Regions from separate parts of the Suipraeoptans intestinalis genome, predicted to be linked through region 2. Evidence: a T-box and tRNA genes for the amino acid it is inferred to sense, from the RefSeq annotation. Region 2 holds a T-box; the other holds one or more tRNA genes.

Region 1 (7,816 bases), on a different contig from region 2:
CGATGGCGGCAAAGCTTCCCGTGCAGAAGGGCGACTGCGATACGGTTACTTTGATGAGTTATGGATTTGATCCCTATCTGTCCAGCTGGAGCCCATACCATGGAGCTGTCTATGCCGTGACGGAGTCGGTAGCCAAGATCGTGGCGGCAGGGGGAGATCCGGAAAACATCCGGTTCACCTTCCAGGAATATTTCCGCAGGATGACGGAAGATCCCAGAAGGTGGAGCCAGCCGGTGGCGGCTCTTTTGGGAGCCTATGCGGCGCAGCTGGGATTCGGACTTCCCTCCATCGGAGGCAAAGACAGCATGTCGGGCACCTTTGAAGAGATCGACGTTCCCCCCACACTGGTTTCCTTTGCGGTAGATGTGGCGAGGGAAGGGGAGATCATTACGCCGGAATTGAAGGAGGCGGGAAATGAGCTGCTTTGGATCCGGATCGCAAGAGATGAGAACGACCTGCCCGTTTATGAAAAGGTAAAAGAGGCATATCGTAGGGTGACGGAAGACATTCGGGCAAACAGAGTCATATCTGCCTATGCCGTGGATCGTCACGGAATCGTGGCAGCTATCAGTAAAATGGCTTTTGGAAATGCGAAGGGCGTGCGCTTAGACGACGAGCTGGAAACGGGAGAACTGTTTGCACCCGCCTTTGGAGATCTGATCCTGGAAGTTTCACAGGGAGCCGGGGAAAAGCTGTGCTCCAGAGGAAGAAGGATCGGACAGGTTACGGAGGCGCCGGAGTTTCTCTATAGAAAAGAGAGGATTTCCCTGGAAGAGGCAGAGGCTTTTTGGACGGGGACTCTGGAACGGGTATTTCCTACTGCGTCAGAGGAAGCGCCGAAGCAGGAAGTGCCGGAGCTGGTTCCCTATCACACAAAAGATGTTTATGTATGCAGACACAGGGTGGCAGTGCCGGAAGTATTTATTCCGGTATTTCCGGGAACCAACTGTGAATACGACAGCGCGGCAGCCTTTGAGCGTGCCGGGGCAAAGACCAACGTCAAGGTCTTTAAGAATCTGAGCGCCCAGGACATCAAGGATTCCGTTGCCGTATTTGAAAAAAGCATCAGAGAGGCTCAGATCGTCATGTTTCCGGGAGGCTTCAGCGCGGGAGATGAGCCGGACGGATCCGCCAAATTTTTTGCAACGGCATTTCAGCATGCAAAACTGAAAGAGGCGCTGGAAGATCTTCTGGCGAAGAGAGACGGACTGATCCTTGGAATCTGTAACGGTTTTCAGGCACTGATCAAACTGGGGCTGGTTCCCGATGGAAAAGTGACGGGACAGACGGAGGAATCGCCTACGCTGACCTACAATTCCATAGGGCGACACGTTTCCAAGATGGTCTATACGAAGGTGATGAGTAACAAATCTCCCTGGCTGGCGGGGGCAGAGCTGGGAGGGGTCTATACCAATCCGGCTTCCCACGGAGAGGGGCGTTTTGTAGCGTCCGAAGCGTGTCTGAAGGAACTGATAGAGTGCGGACAGGTTGCTACGGCTTACTGCAATACAGAAGGCGTTCTGTCTATGGAGGAAGAGTGGAATGTAAACGGATCTTACTGCGGGATCGAAGGGATCACCAGTCCGGATGGAAGAGTGCTGGGCAAGATGGCGCATTCGGAAAGAAGAGGCCGGTCCGTGGCAAAAAATATTTACGGAGAACAGGATCTTAAGATATTTGAGTCGGGCGTTTTGTACTTTAAGTAGGTAGAGCGAAAAAGAAAACGAAACATAAAAATAAAAATGTTTCAATAATGACCTAAAAACTGTAAAAAACAACCAAAAAAACAGGTAAAATGAAAGAATGACAGGTGCGTGTTGCAGAAAAATGTGTTTTTTGAAGGAAATTCGTTGTGTTTTTCACAGGAATCCTTTACAATAAGGCACAGAAAAACAGCATGCACCTTGTTTTTTGCAAAATACATACTTTAGGAGGATACAGTTATGTCTTATGTGGATGAAGTCTTGGAAAGAGTGGTAGAGAAAAATCCTGCGGAGCCGGAATTTCATCAGGCGGTAAAAGAGGTATTGGAATCTCTTCGCGTGGTGGTAGAAGAACGGGAAGAAGAGTTCCGAAGAGAAGGCCTGCTGGAGAGACTGGTAGAGCCGGAGAGACAGTTCAAATTCAGGGTACCCTGGGTGGATGACAAGGGAAACGTACAGGTAAATACAGGATACCGGGTACAGTTTAACAGCGCTATCGGACCCTACAAGGGAGGGCTGCGTCTGCATCCTTCCGTGAATCTGGGGATCATCAAGTTCCTGGGATTTGAGCAGATCTTTAAAAATTCTCTGACAGGACTTCCCATCGGCGGAGGAAAGGGCGGATCGGATTTTGATCCAAAGGGAAAATCAGACAGAGAAGTGATGGCGTTTTGCCAGAGCTTTATGACAGAACTGTGTAAATACATCGGAGCGGATACAGACGTTCCGGCAGGAGATATTGGAACAGGTGCAAGAGAGATCGGATATATGTTCGGGCAGTACAAAAGGATCCGCGGAGTATACGAGGGAGTACTGACAGGAAAGGGACTGAGCTACGGAGGCTCCCTGGCAAGAAAGGAAGCGACCGGCTACGGACTGCTGTATCTGACGGAAGAAATGCTGAAGTTAAACGGACAGGAAATGGCGGGAAAGACGGTATCCATTTCCGGATCGGGAAATGTGGCTATCTATGCGGCAGAGAAAGCGACGCAGATGGGAGCAAAGGTTGTGACGGTCAGTGATTCCACCGGCTGGGTATATGACGCAGAAGGGATTGACGTGGAGGCGCTGAAGGAGATCAAAGAGGTGAAGCGGGCAAGACTGACAGAGTACCAGAATTACCGTCCCAATGCAGAATATCATCCGGGAAAGGGCGTATGGTCCGTGAAGGTGGATATTGCATTGCCTTGCGCAACTCAGAACGAATTGGATCTGGAGGATGCAAAGCAGCTGGTAGCAAACGGATGCCTGGCGGTAGCAGAAGGAGCCAACATGCCTACCACACTGGAGGCTACCGAGTATCTGCAGGCCAATCAGGTGCTGTTTGCCCCGGGAAAGGCTGCCAATGCCGGCGGAGTCGCAACATCTGCTTTGGAAATGTCGCAAAACAGTGAGAGACTGAGTTGGACATTTGAGGAAGTAGACAGTAAGCTGAAGAAGATCATGGTAGATATCTGTCACAACATGGCAGATGCCGCCAAGCGTTACGGAGTAGAAGGAAACTACGTGGTAGGAGCAAATATCGCAGGATTCGAGAAGGTAACGGACGCGATGCTGGCGCAGGGAATCTGCTAGTGGAAAGCTTTTGACAGAAGAATGACAGAAGAAAGTCCTGTAAATCCGGTGTTTGCGGGGCTTTTTCTTTGTAGAGCAAAAAACGCCTTTTCCTATGCGGGCTGTAGGTGAAAGAAACCCACTTTTTCAAGTTGAAAAATCCAGACCTTTAAAAAATCTAAGGAAATCTCAAATCTCAAGAAGACAGAAAGAAAGTGCGCATTAACACTTGACAGTTTAAAAATCTCAGGAATGAAAAAAAGGGATTGACAAAAAGAAAGTCTCCATAGTATAATTACGAAGTCGGTTCGGAGACGGACTGTGTATATGGGATCATAGCTCAGCTGGGAGAGCATCTGCCTTACAAGCAGAGGGTCATAGGTTCGAGCCCTATTGGTCCCATATCTTTTCAATATGGCGGGATAGCTCAGTTGGCTAGAGCATACGGTTCATACCCGTAGTGTCGCTGGTTCAAATCCAGTTCCCGCTACTTTCGGAGAAACGGTATCGTTTCTCTTATTTTTTTGCGTGCCTGAATCCTTTTTTTCGGCAACAGGAGAAGCGATTGCAAAAACAGGAAGAAACAGATAGAATGGGGAAAGAAGAAAGAAGAAAGAAGAAAGAAGAAAGAGGAGATATTATGCCAAATAAGGGAAGAGAATTACTTAGGATACTGGCAGGAGGATATTTGATTTTTACAGGGGTTCAGTTGGCCAGAAAGGTATTGGCCAGCCATCCGGCACACAGCACGTTCTTTTTGATCGCCAGCGGGGTCTGCGTGGCGGTGGGGATCTGGGCCATAGGGATCTCTGTGAAAGACCTGATTTCCAGAAAAGATGAGGACTGATGACGAAACCTGCGGGAAAATCTGCCGGAAAAGAAGGAGATGGAAGGCGCAGAAAGTCTATGGGAAATCATTACAACAGAGCCTTGGAGATAGAAAAGGAGGAAGAAGATGCGGATAGGAATGGGCTATGACGTTCATCGTCTGGTGGAAGGCAGACCTCTGATACTGGGGGGAGTGACGATCCCCTGGGAAAAAGGTCTTTTGGGACACTCGGACGCAGACGTACTGGTACATGCAGTGATGGACGCCCTGCTGGGAGCGGCGGCGCTGGGAGATATCGGGACACACTTTCCCGATACGGATCCGGCCTATAAGGGAATATCCAGTCTGATGCTGTTAAAGCATGTCAGAGAGCTGCTGGATCAAAATCTGTATATCATTGGCAATATTGACGCAACCATTATTGCGCAGAAGCCAAAGGTAAAACCATATGTACAGGCAATGCGGGAAACCATGGCAGAAGCTTTGGAGATCCAGATCTCCCAGATCAATATTAAGGCGACCACGGAAGAGGGGTTGGGATTTACCGGGGCAGAAGAAGGCATCTCCGCTCAGGCAATAGCAGGTCTGGAGACTGTGGAAAATTATAGCTATGCGGTGGATCCCCGGCAGGCATGCGGCGGCTGTACAGGATGCGGCTGTCCAAAACGGTAAAAAAGGTGTAGCAGGAAACGACAGGAAGAGTGGGAGAAGAAGGATGCGGCTGCGCAGATTAGAAAAAGAAGAGCATGGAACAACCAGGAAACTGTATGAAACAGTCTTTTCAGAGGACAGTAGTTCTTTTGTGGACTATTATTACAAGGAAAAGACAAAGGAGAACCAGATGTATGTGCTGGAAGAAGACGGAGGAATCCGGACGATGCTGCATTTAAATCCTTATCGTATGCAGGTGGGTCCCAGACAGGAGATACTTCACTATATCGTGGCGGTTGCTACGGAAAAGGCGTACCGAAAAAGGGGCTATATGGGCATGGTTTTGAAAAAGGCAATGGAGGAGATGCATCAATCCGGGGAATCCTTTACGTTTTTGATGCCGGCTTCGGAAAAGATCTATGTTCCCTATGGATTTCGTACCGTATATCAGCAATGTAAAAAATATGTGACAGAGGAGGAGGCAAAAGCCGGGGAGGTTGCGGAAGAAAAGGACTGCCGAGAAATGGCAGAAAGGGTGAATGCCTGCCTGGAAGAACGGTATCAGATATATGCCAGACGGGATGAAGGATATTACCGGAGACTTCTGCAGGAATATAAAAGCGACGGAGCTGCGCTGATTTTGTACAGGAAACATGGAATTCTGGAAGACTATGGGATCCTTCTTCCCAAAACAGAGCCTGTGCCATTGAAGAAGCCAAAGATTATGATCCGGATCATACATCTTCTCCGCTTTTTGGAGACCCTGTATCTGAGGCAGGACGTAGACTTTGCTTTGGAAATAGAGGATCCCTGGATCGAGGCAAACTGCGGAAGCGTGTATTTGTCCGGGAAAAAAGGAGGGCTGCTGCAGGTCAAACCAGGTGACAAGGCCGGGAAAGACAGAGTGAAAATCGAGGAGCTGGGAGCCTATCTGTTTGGAGCAATGTCCCTGGAAAGCTGGGCAGGGGAGGCAGGATTTACGCAGGAAACCATAGACGGGCTACAAAGCATTGTGCCGGTTTCCCGGATATTTCTGAATGAAACGGTATAGGGATATAAAAAAGGAAAAAAGCAGATTGTCAGGAGAAACCACACTGGCAGATGGAAACAGAAGTGGTAGATGGCGACAGGAGTTTGGATCGATCAAAAGGCGGCAGGGAGAATTCTCTGCCGTTTCGTTATTTGATCTGCAAGGACTTTGCAGGAAAGGAAGGGGAATCCGCCTGGAAAAAAGAGGGAAAAACAGAAAAAAAGTAGACGGTGGTTAGATGGAGGACAGCCGGCTTTGATAGAATAGGCTCCATAGAAAAATGGCCGGAAGGGAAAAGGATTCCGGAAATCAAAGGAATACGGCAGAGAAGAGGCCAAAATCAGAAAAGCAGCGGAGCCGATCAGAAGGAGAGGAGTCGAAAAAAGAAATGAAACGGGAACAACTGACAACCTTACGTTGGTTTGACATTTTGATCGTGACGATCATCATGTTTGGAGAGGGAATTTATAATTCCACCATACAGTATTTTGCACTGGCAGACCAGACAACAACGCTGGAAGAAAATGTAAGCTTTTCTACCATGCAAAATTATCAGGCGTTGGCCATGCAATCTCTCTGGCTGTTTCTTGCCGTGATGTATCTGCTTTTCAGAAATGTGGACTTTTCGATCTTTCGGGAAAAGATCCGGCTGACTCCCTGGCTCCCTCTGCAGGTTATAGGACTTTTTGCGGTGTCTGCACTGGCGATGGACCTGTATTACCTTGCCAGTCTCAGCCTGGCGGTACCGGTCACACCAAGCATGGAACAACTGCTTGCGGTGCCGGATCTGTCGTTACTCCTATATTCTTTGCTAAATGGTTTTTATGAAGAAATCTTCTTTTTGGGAATCTGTCTGGCGGTGAAGCCCCAGTACACAAAATGGGCGTTTTTGTATTCACTGGTGATCCGCTGCAGCTTCCATACGTATCAGGGACTGGGGAACGGGATCGCGCTTGGGATTCTCCTGGGATGCATTTTCTATGTGCTGTACCGGAAGATGAAACCGGCAAATCTGCTGCCGTTTTTCCTGGCGCATGCCATCGCAGACATGGTGGGACTTTCGATCATTTTCTATTTCTGGAGATAAAAAGACGTATGCTGTGAGAGAAGAAGCGGCAGAATGGAGAAAATTATGGAGTTTACAAGGATAAAAGAAAAAAAGTATCATAAACTGGGGTTTTTATATTTGCCGCTGCTGGGAGGAGTCCTGCTGTTTTTGGCGGAAATCGTCACCGTCGTCTACAGTATGGCTCTGCTGTATCTGCTGCCGGCATCTGACTGGATCCTAACGCTCGTTGAATTGTCCGGGTTTTTGTTCATTACGATGGCAGTGCTTTTATGGGCGCGAAAAGTGGAGAAAATTTCTTGGGAAGAGCTGGGATTTGTAAAAAAGTCAAGTCTGAAACATTTTTTGCTGGGATGGGCGGCAGGAGCTGCGGTTCTGACCGGTTGTGTTCTGCTGATGATATTGCTGGGAGGCGTCAGGATCACCGGCATACAGATCTCACCTCGAATGGTGCTGCAGCTTATGCCTCTTTTGGTAGCTTGGTCCATTCAGGGAAACGCAGAGGAGGTACTGGCAAGAGGATGGCTGCTTTCTTCCGTGGCCAGAAAAAACGGGATATGGTTGGCGATCCTGGTCTCGGCAGTGTTTTTTACGGTCCTTCATTTGGGCAATGACGGAATTTCCTTCTTGCCTCTGTTAGATCTGTTCCTGTTTGGTGTTTTTGCTGCGCTGTACCGGATGAAAACAGGAGACATCTGGGGGATCAGCGGCTTTCACGCGGCATGGAACTGCTTCCAGGGAAACGTTTTTGCCTTTCCGGTCAGCGGGACGGCAGTGGGAGAAGCCTTTATCAAAGTGACTCCCGGCGGAAACTCCTGGATATCGGGAGGCAGCTTTGGGGTAGAGGGAAGCCTGATCAGCATTCTGGTGCAAAGTGTTTTGATCGTGTGGCTGATTTATTCTCTATTTTTCAAACGGAAGAAAGAGAACAATTCAAACACAAGAATTGACAAAAGCAGCGCTTTACCGTATGATGTTGAAAA
Region 2 (7,816 bases):
TTCTTTTGTGGTACAGGTCCGGAATATCTCTTCCAGCTCCTTCACCGGCACGCCTCTTTCCTCTTCGATCTGCGTCACTACATACGCTTTTACCTGCGCTCTCTCACAGAGGAGACGGATCATTCTTCTGTAGTCTTTGTCCCTTACCGCCGAAAACAGAAGGACTGATTCCGCCAGCCTTTCGGGCTCTGTCAGGGACAGGCTCTCTAAAAACGCCTCGATCGCCGGGGGATTATGAGCTCCGTCCACCGTAAGTCTTGGCGTCAGCTCTTCCATTCTCCCCTCCCACGTCACCGCCTCTATGGCTTCTTTCCATCCCGCCCTCCGGGCTGCTTTCGTCTGTAGCAGACTCTCCGCTGCCCGCAGCGCCAGCTCCACATTCCTTATCTGATACAAAGCGCCGGAGGAGATCCGGTAGAGAACACTTTCATCATAAGCATTTCGCCTAAAAAAAGCAATCTTATTCTCTTTGGATCCCTGCAAAACATCATCCGAATCCGTTACGCTTTCCCAGGTCGCCTTTTTCGCTTTCGCCGCTTTTTCTATGACTTTTGCCGCTTCTTCCTGATTTCCATCGAAGATGACCTTCCCGCCGTCTTTTATGATCCCTGCCTTTTCTCCTGCAATGGCAGAAATACTGTCTCCCAAAATCCCCGTATGGTCCAGTCCGATGGAGGTGATCACCGACAGATGGCAGCCCTCCAGCGCATTCGTGGCGTCCAGTCTGCCTCCCAGACCCGTTTCCAGAATCAGATACTCCGCCTCCGATTCCTGGAATACCAGCATGGCGATCCCAAATAAAAATTCAAAATAGGAAGGATGTCCCAGTCCTTCCTGCTCCATCTCTTTCGCCACAGTCTTCGCTTTGTGATACCCCTTTAAAAACTGCTCCTCCGACACCAACTTCCCATCCAGACGGATCCGCTCTCTGAGGCTGACCAGATGCGGAGAGAGAAACAAGCCCGTCCGTTTTCCTTCTGCCAGCAGGATCGCCTGAAGGTAAATGCAGACAGAACCTTTTCCGTTGGTCCCTGCCACATGTACGATGGTTTTATCCACTTCCAAACATGAAAGTCTCCGCAGAAACTCTCTCGTGTGTTCCTGCGGATGCTTTGTAGTAAACTTGGGCAGCTCTTCTATATAGGACTCTGCCTGCCCAAAAGATTCTATGATATCCATTATTTCTTTTCCTCGTGTAACTGGCTGACCCAGGACTTGCTAAGGTCCGTGCCGGTTCCTTCCTGTACTTCCAGTCCGCCGTTTTTATAAATATATTCATTGGAAGAGCGGAATACTGTGTCGCTGGATCCCATCTGCCGTATGACAATCACATCGCCTTCTGACAGCTCTGATTCGTTCAACTCGATCCTGGTATTGTTCAAAAAGGTACTTTTTTGCTTTTCTCCATTGATATACACCTTGCTGGATTTGGTAAAATTTGTACCGTAAAGGCTGTACCCTGCTCCCAGATGGGGAATGATCTTATCCAGGGTCACATCCCTCATTCCCATGATCATATGCCCCTCCTTTGTGGGCGTATGATCCCGGTAGGTGTACTGCTTTCCATAAAGAAGATCATACTGGAGCAGTTCCAGATCCGGCAGATACTTCTTAGTTTTTCTTCTTTCCTGATGGTAGTTAAACACGGTTCCGGAATGGATCCCCAGTCGGTCAAACACGTCTGCCGCTATCTGATACGCAGGAATGTTCCTGTCCTCTTTCGTCAATCCGATATTGTCCCAGATCACATAATTGGTATCATACAGGTACCGTCCTTTCAGATCCTCCGCCTTCAGCCCCAGCGTCGGCAGATGATCCCCATAGAACACGATCACCGTAGGTTCCTTTCTCTTTTCCACCTGCTTTACCAGGTTTCCTGCAAACTGATCCATTTCATAGACCTGATTCACATAGTATTCCCAACGGTTTTTCAATGCCTCATCTTCAATTCCTTCTACTTTGATCCTGGGATTTTCCAATACCTTTTCCGCCGGATAATCCCCATGTCCCTGTACGCTGACAGTAAACACAAAATCCTGCTGCTCTGTACTGTTCATCGCATCCTCAATATGCTGGAGCAGTACGTCGTCCTTGGCCCAGCCCTTCTCCGTCGTCTGCAGGATGTTCATAAATTCTTTGCTGGTAAAGGAATCAAATCCTATGTTATTAAACACTCTGGAACGGCTGTAAAAATTCCCTCCGTTATTGTGAAGCGCATGGGTTCCGTACCCCAAAGCTGCCAGCGCCGTCGCCGCACTTTCACAGGTATTATCTTTTAGCATGGTCTTGTACGGATACTCTCCCGGCCCAAAAAAACGCAGGTTCATTCCCGTCAACACCTCAAACTCCGTATTGGCCGTTCCGGCTCCGATAGACGGTACCTTAAAGTATCCGGTAGAATACTGCTGCGCCATTTGATGAAGATTTGGTGTCACATCCTCAGAGGTGGTAAAAAATTCCACTTCCTCGATGTCAAAATAGGATTCCAACTGCACAAACAGGATGTTTGGCATCTGGCTTTTATTATCTGCTTCGTTCTTATTGATCGCGCCATTCTCCGTAATCCTGTCTATTTCCTTTTCGTTGTAGTTGTTGGGCTCTGTGATCCCCGTATTGAACACACTGGCCATAAAGCAATAGGGAAGTCCGTAGTCCTCATAGGCAAAAGCGATGTTCCCAAAATAAGTAGACACCACCCGCTTCTCGATCGCCAGATCTGTGATCCAGATATATCCGACAATGCACAAAGCAATCCCCAGAAGCGCCGGGATTCGCCGGAGTTTTCCCTGATACTGTCCGCCTCTTTTCCACATGGAGATCACCCAGGCCACCACAGCGGCGATTCCGATCACCAGCACCATCAGCTCAAATCCATTGAAATAATTATTGATCAGCGTAACCCCGTCTTTTGCCACCTTCAGATCCTGTGCATTAAAAGGTGTGACTCGCTTCATCAGCATGTATCCGTTGGAAACTCCGATAAATCCCCACAATACACTGATAATGATTCTGGCAAAAACTCTCCGTTTCACCAGATACACCACAGAAAAAGTGCAAAAGATCATAAACGCATTATACAGAAATACCAGCGGCACTCCCGTCATGTACTGAAAAGCCTCTATGAGGGAATGCCTGGACACCGCTTCGATCCCCAGATTGATCCCACAGGCCAAAAGCGCATGGAAGAAAAGAGAGAAACGGTTCATAAATCCGTATATCTTTTGCATTTGTTTCCCTCTTGGACTGTTTCTTCTTTCCTCCAGGATCCTCTCCCTGCGCTCTTTTCGCAGCCTTCTGTATTCCTTGATGTCTTCAATTTTTAAATGTCTGCATGTTTCCCAGATCTTTTTCAGGTCAATAGGACGCTTGAATTTCTTTTTCATTCTATCCCCTTCGGGCTATCTTCCTTCCAGCCCTTTTAATCTTTCTGCTACCTGATCCGCCATCTGCCTGTAGGTTTCCAGCTTCTCTCTTTCTGCCTGGACTTTTTCCTGCGGCGCCTTGCTTATAAATTTTTCATTCTTCAGCATGTTGGAGGCCCGCAGAATCTCTGCCTGAAGCCTTGTCTGCTCTTTCAACAGCCTTTGCCTTTCCTGTTCAAAATCGATCAGTTCCTCCAATGGAAGATATACCGTAGCCTCCGGAACTACTATGGATACCGCGTCTTCGGAAATATCCGGTCTGCTTTCACATACCACGAAGTCGCTGGCAGAAGCCATCATTTTCGCCGATTCTTTCAGCGTTTCCAGACCGGCTCTCATCTCTGCATCCTCCGATACCACAAAAACGCTGGCCTTTCTGGAATTTGGCACATTCATTTCCGCACGGATATTTCTGACGCCACGGATGATCTCCTGGAATCTTCCCAAAATTTCTGCTTCTTTTTCAAACTCCCAGGAGGCTTCATACTCCGGCCAGGTGGACATCATCAAAGATTCTTCCTGAGAAGCCACGCTTCTGTAGATCTCTTCCGTCACAAACGGCATATATGGGTGCAGAAGCTTCAGGGAACGCTTCAGGACCTCCCGCAGGGTCCACAACGCATCATTGGCGCCTTTTGCATCTTCCTCAAAATGGTAGATCCTGTATTTTGCCAGTTCGATATACCAGTCGCAGAACTCATCCCAGATAAAGTCGTAGATCTTGGACAGGGCGATCCCCAGCTCAAATTTATCCAGATTGTCCGTCACTTCTTTTGTCACCTGACTGCATCTTCTCAAGATCCATTTATCATCGGTACGCAAAGACTGCAGATCAGGTGTGCGAATCTCCTTGTCTTCCATGTTCATCAAAATAAACCGAGATGCATTCCAGACTTTGTTGGCAAAATTTCGGCTTGCTTCTACCTTTTCCTGATAAAAACGCATATCGTTTCCCGGCGCATTTCCGGTTATCAGCGTCATTCGCAGGGCATCCGCCCCATATTCCTCGATGATCTCCAGCGGGTCGATTCCATTTCCCAGAGATTTGCTCATCTTCCTTCCCTGGGAATCTCTCACCAGTCCATGGATGAATACGGTATGGAAAGGAGATACCCCCGTATGGGCATACCCGGAAAATACCATCCGGATCACCCAGAAGAAAATAATATCATATCCCGTCACCAGCACGTCCGTGGGGTAGAAATAATCCAGATCCTCCGTCTGCTCCGGCCAGCCCATAGTGGAAAACGGCCAAAGCGCCGAGCTGAACCAGGTATCCAACGTATCTTCATCCTGGGTAAACCCGGTGTGTCCGCACGCTTCACAGACAGCAGGCTCCTTGGATGACACCACCATTTTCCCACAGTGTTGGCAGTAGTAGGCCGGAATCCTATGTCCCCACCAGATCTGTCTGGAAATACACCAGTCCCGGATATTTTCCAGCCAGTGCAGGTAGATCTTGTCAAACCGCTCCGGAACAAATTTCAGTTCTCCATTTTTTACCGCCTCAATAGCAGGCTTTGCCAATTCTTCCATTCTGACGAACCACTGCTGCTTGATCATGGGCTCTACTGTCGTATGGCATCTGTCGTGTGTTCCTACATTATGGGAATGGGGAACGACCTTCACCAGATATCCCTGCTCCTCCAGATCTTTCACGATTCGCTTTCTCGCCTCATAGCGATCCAATCCTGCATAGATTCCCCCCTGCTCGTTGATGGTGGCGTCATCATTCATCACATGGATCTCCGGAAGCCGGTGTCTTTTTCCTACTTCAAAATCGTTCGGGTCGTGAGCCGGTGTGATCTTCACCGCTCCCGTTCCAAACTCCCTGTCTACATATGCGTCTCCTACTATGGGGATCTCTTTATTGACCAATGGTAACAGCGCCGTTTTTCCGATCAGGTGCTGATACCTCTCATCCTCCGGATGGACTGCGATCGCCGTGTCGCCCAGCATCGTCTCCGGTCTGGTGGTTGCGATTTCCAGATACTCTTTTGTCCCCGTAATGGGATAACGGATATGCCAGAAGCTGCCTTCCTGTTCTTCATGCTCTACTTCTGCATCAGAAAGGGAGGTCTTGCAGACCGGACACCAGTTGATGATCCTTGGCCCTTTATAGATATAGCCCTTTTCGTACAGGCGGATGAAAACCTCTTCCACTGCTTTGGAGCATCCTGCATCCATGGTAAACCGTTCTCTGTCCCAGTCACAGGATACCCCCAGTTTTTTCAGCTGCGCTTCAATGGTTCCCGCATATTCTTCCTTCCATTGCCAGGTCCTCTCCAAAAACTTTTCCCTGCCCAGTTCTTTTTTATCGATCCCTTCTTCCTTTAGCTGGTTTGTCACCTTTACCTCTGTGGAAATGGCTGCATGGTCGGTTCCCGGGATCCAAAGTGCATGAAAGCCCTTCATCCTCTTGTAGCGGATCAGGATATCCTGCAGGGTGTTGTCCAGCGCATGTCCCATATGCAGCCTTCCTGTAATATTCGGCGGCGGCATCACTGTGGTAAACGGTCGTTTGCTGCGGTCTACTTCCGCATGGAAAAACTTCTTTTCGCACCACTCTTCATATAATTTCGCTTCGATCGCTTTTGGATCATAAGTTGTATCCATCTTTTTTCCCATTTTCTTTTTCCTTTCTCCTCAAATATCTTCTGCTATTCCCTTTAGATCCCTCTTCAGATATCGGCGGGCCCTTTTGCAACGCCCTCCATACCGCCGCAGTGCTATCCGGCAGAACATGTTTTATTTCACAGAAGGTCTTCCCATAAAACGCAGAAGAAATCCCGCATCGCAGGGCGTGATCCCATGAAATAAAAAATACCCTCTACAATGTCTGTAAAGGGCGACGAATCGCGGTACCACCTTTTTCATGCGGACCTTCTCCGCACACTCATCCTGTTCTTTAACGGGAACGACTCGCAGCCGGTTCGTCTTCCAGATTCACCGACCGGGCTCCGAAGCTACCTTCCATATCTCTGTCCTTTGGATTTCCTTTCAGCCTGTGGGAATTCCTCTCTGAAAAAGGGATGATATGTACTCCTCTTCTTCACTGCCTTTTGCAATCAATTACTGAATATGATAGTCATCCTGCCTTTGTTTGTCAAGCGACTTCATGGAATTTTAAGGATCCTGTTAAAAACCAAACTTATATTGTGTCCCATTTCTCACCATGCTATAATTTTTTTATCAAACAGGCCACGACAGTGAAGGCTTTCCCCACGGATCCCGCCCTGTGGTTTTTTCATTCCAAAGCCTATGGCGCCCGCTTACGACCTGCCTTTCTTGCGCAGGCCTTTTGTTTTTTACCGATAATCTACCTTATAGCAAAGGATGACCTTTATGGAAGAAACTTCACATTTAAAAGCCCTTGTCCAAAAGCTGGCGGATACCCAGCAGCTGGATCGGGAGGAATGGGTGACGCTGCTTCAGGGGCAGTCTCCCGAATTTTCGGAATATCTGTTTGCTCTCGCCAGAAAAGTCCGCCAGAAGCATTATGGCACGGACGTCTACGTGCGGGGACTGATCGAATTTACCAACTACTGCAGGAACGACTGCTATTACTGTGGGATACGAAAAAGCAACCCCACCGCCTCCCGGTACCGTCTGAGTCCGGAGGAAATCCTCTCCTGCTGCCGCATCGGCTACCGGCTGGGATTCCGTACCTTTGTACTGCAGGGCGGAGAAGATGGATATTATACCGATGCCCGCCTGGTTCCTCTAGTGGAGCGGATCAAGACGTCCTATCCCGACTGTGCCATTACCCTGTCTGTAGGAGAACGTGACCGTAACAGCTATCAACGGCTGTTTGATGCGGGAGCCGACCGTTATCTGCTCCGTCACGAAACCTTTCAGCATACACACTACAGTAAGCTGCATCCTGCTTCTTTGTCTGCCGGACACCGGCAGGACTGCCTCTGGACTTTAAAAGAGATCGGGTATCAGGTCGGAACCGGATTCATGGTGGGTTCTCCCTTTCAAACCGACCAACATCTGGCAGAGGATCTGCTGTTTATTACCCGCCTGAATCCTCAGATGGTGGGGATCGGACCTTTTATCCCCCATCATGCCACACCTTTTGCAAAAAAATCGGCAGGTACTTTGGAAAAGACTCTGTTTTTACTGGCGCTCTTAAGGCTCCTGCTGCCCAAAGTCCTGCTACCGGCCACCACCGCCTTAGGCACGATTCATCCCAAAGGCAGGGAACTGGGGATTCTGGCCGGCGCTAATGTAGTAATGCCCAACCTTTCTCCCACTTCTGTGCGAAAGGATTACGCTTTATATGACAACAAGATCTGTACCGGCGACGAAGCCGCAGAGTGCCGTGTCTGTCTGGAAAGACGGGTCAACTCCATCGGATACCAGATCACAACTGCCAGAGGAGATTCCCT

What was found. The T-box of region 2 lies ahead of SOW26_RS00590 (valine--tRNA ligase). A T-box ahead of a tRNA ligase gene usually reads a tRNA of that ligase, here a tRNA-Val.
Region 1: it has a tRNA-Val gene. The T-box ahead of SOW26_RS00590 (valine--tRNA ligase) is inferred to sense a tRNA for this amino acid. The anticodon was not compared.

What each region holds. Positions count from the first base shown of each region.
Region 1 is NZ_JAXFXH010000020.1:41,694-49,509, forward strand. It holds gene SOW26_RS07475 (phosphoribosylformylglycinamidine synthase) at 1-1,706, shown strand, start outside; gene gdhA (NADP-specific glutamate dehydrogenase) at 1,944-3,278, shown strand; tRNA gene SOW26_RS07485 (tRNA-Val) at 3,587-3,659, shown strand; tRNA gene SOW26_RS07490 (tRNA-Met) at 3,674-3,747, shown strand; gene SOW26_RS07495 (hypothetical protein) at 3,850-4,104, shown strand; gene ispF (2-C-methyl-D-erythritol 2,4-cyclodiphosphate synthase) at 4,213-4,758, shown strand; gene SOW26_RS07505 (GNAT family N-acetyltransferase) at 4,697-5,788, shown strand; gene SOW26_RS07510 (hypothetical protein) at 5,839-5,994, shown strand; gene SOW26_RS07515 (CPBP family glutamic-type intramembrane protease) at 6,156-6,854, shown strand; gene SOW26_RS07520 (CPBP family intramembrane glutamic endopeptidase) at 6,888-7,816, shown strand, end outside.
Region 2 is NZ_JAXFXH010000002.1:97,341-105,156, forward strand. It holds gene SOW26_RS00580 (bifunctional folylpolyglutamate synthase/dihydrofolate synthase) at 1-1,179, opposite strand, end outside; gene SOW26_RS00585 (LTA synthase family protein) at 1,179-3,383, opposite strand; gene SOW26_RS00590 (valine--tRNA ligase) at 3,399-6,050, opposite strand; T-box leader at 6,264-6,487, opposite strand; gene hydE ([FeFe] hydrogenase H-cluster radical SAM maturase HydE) at 6,759-7,816, shown strand, end outside.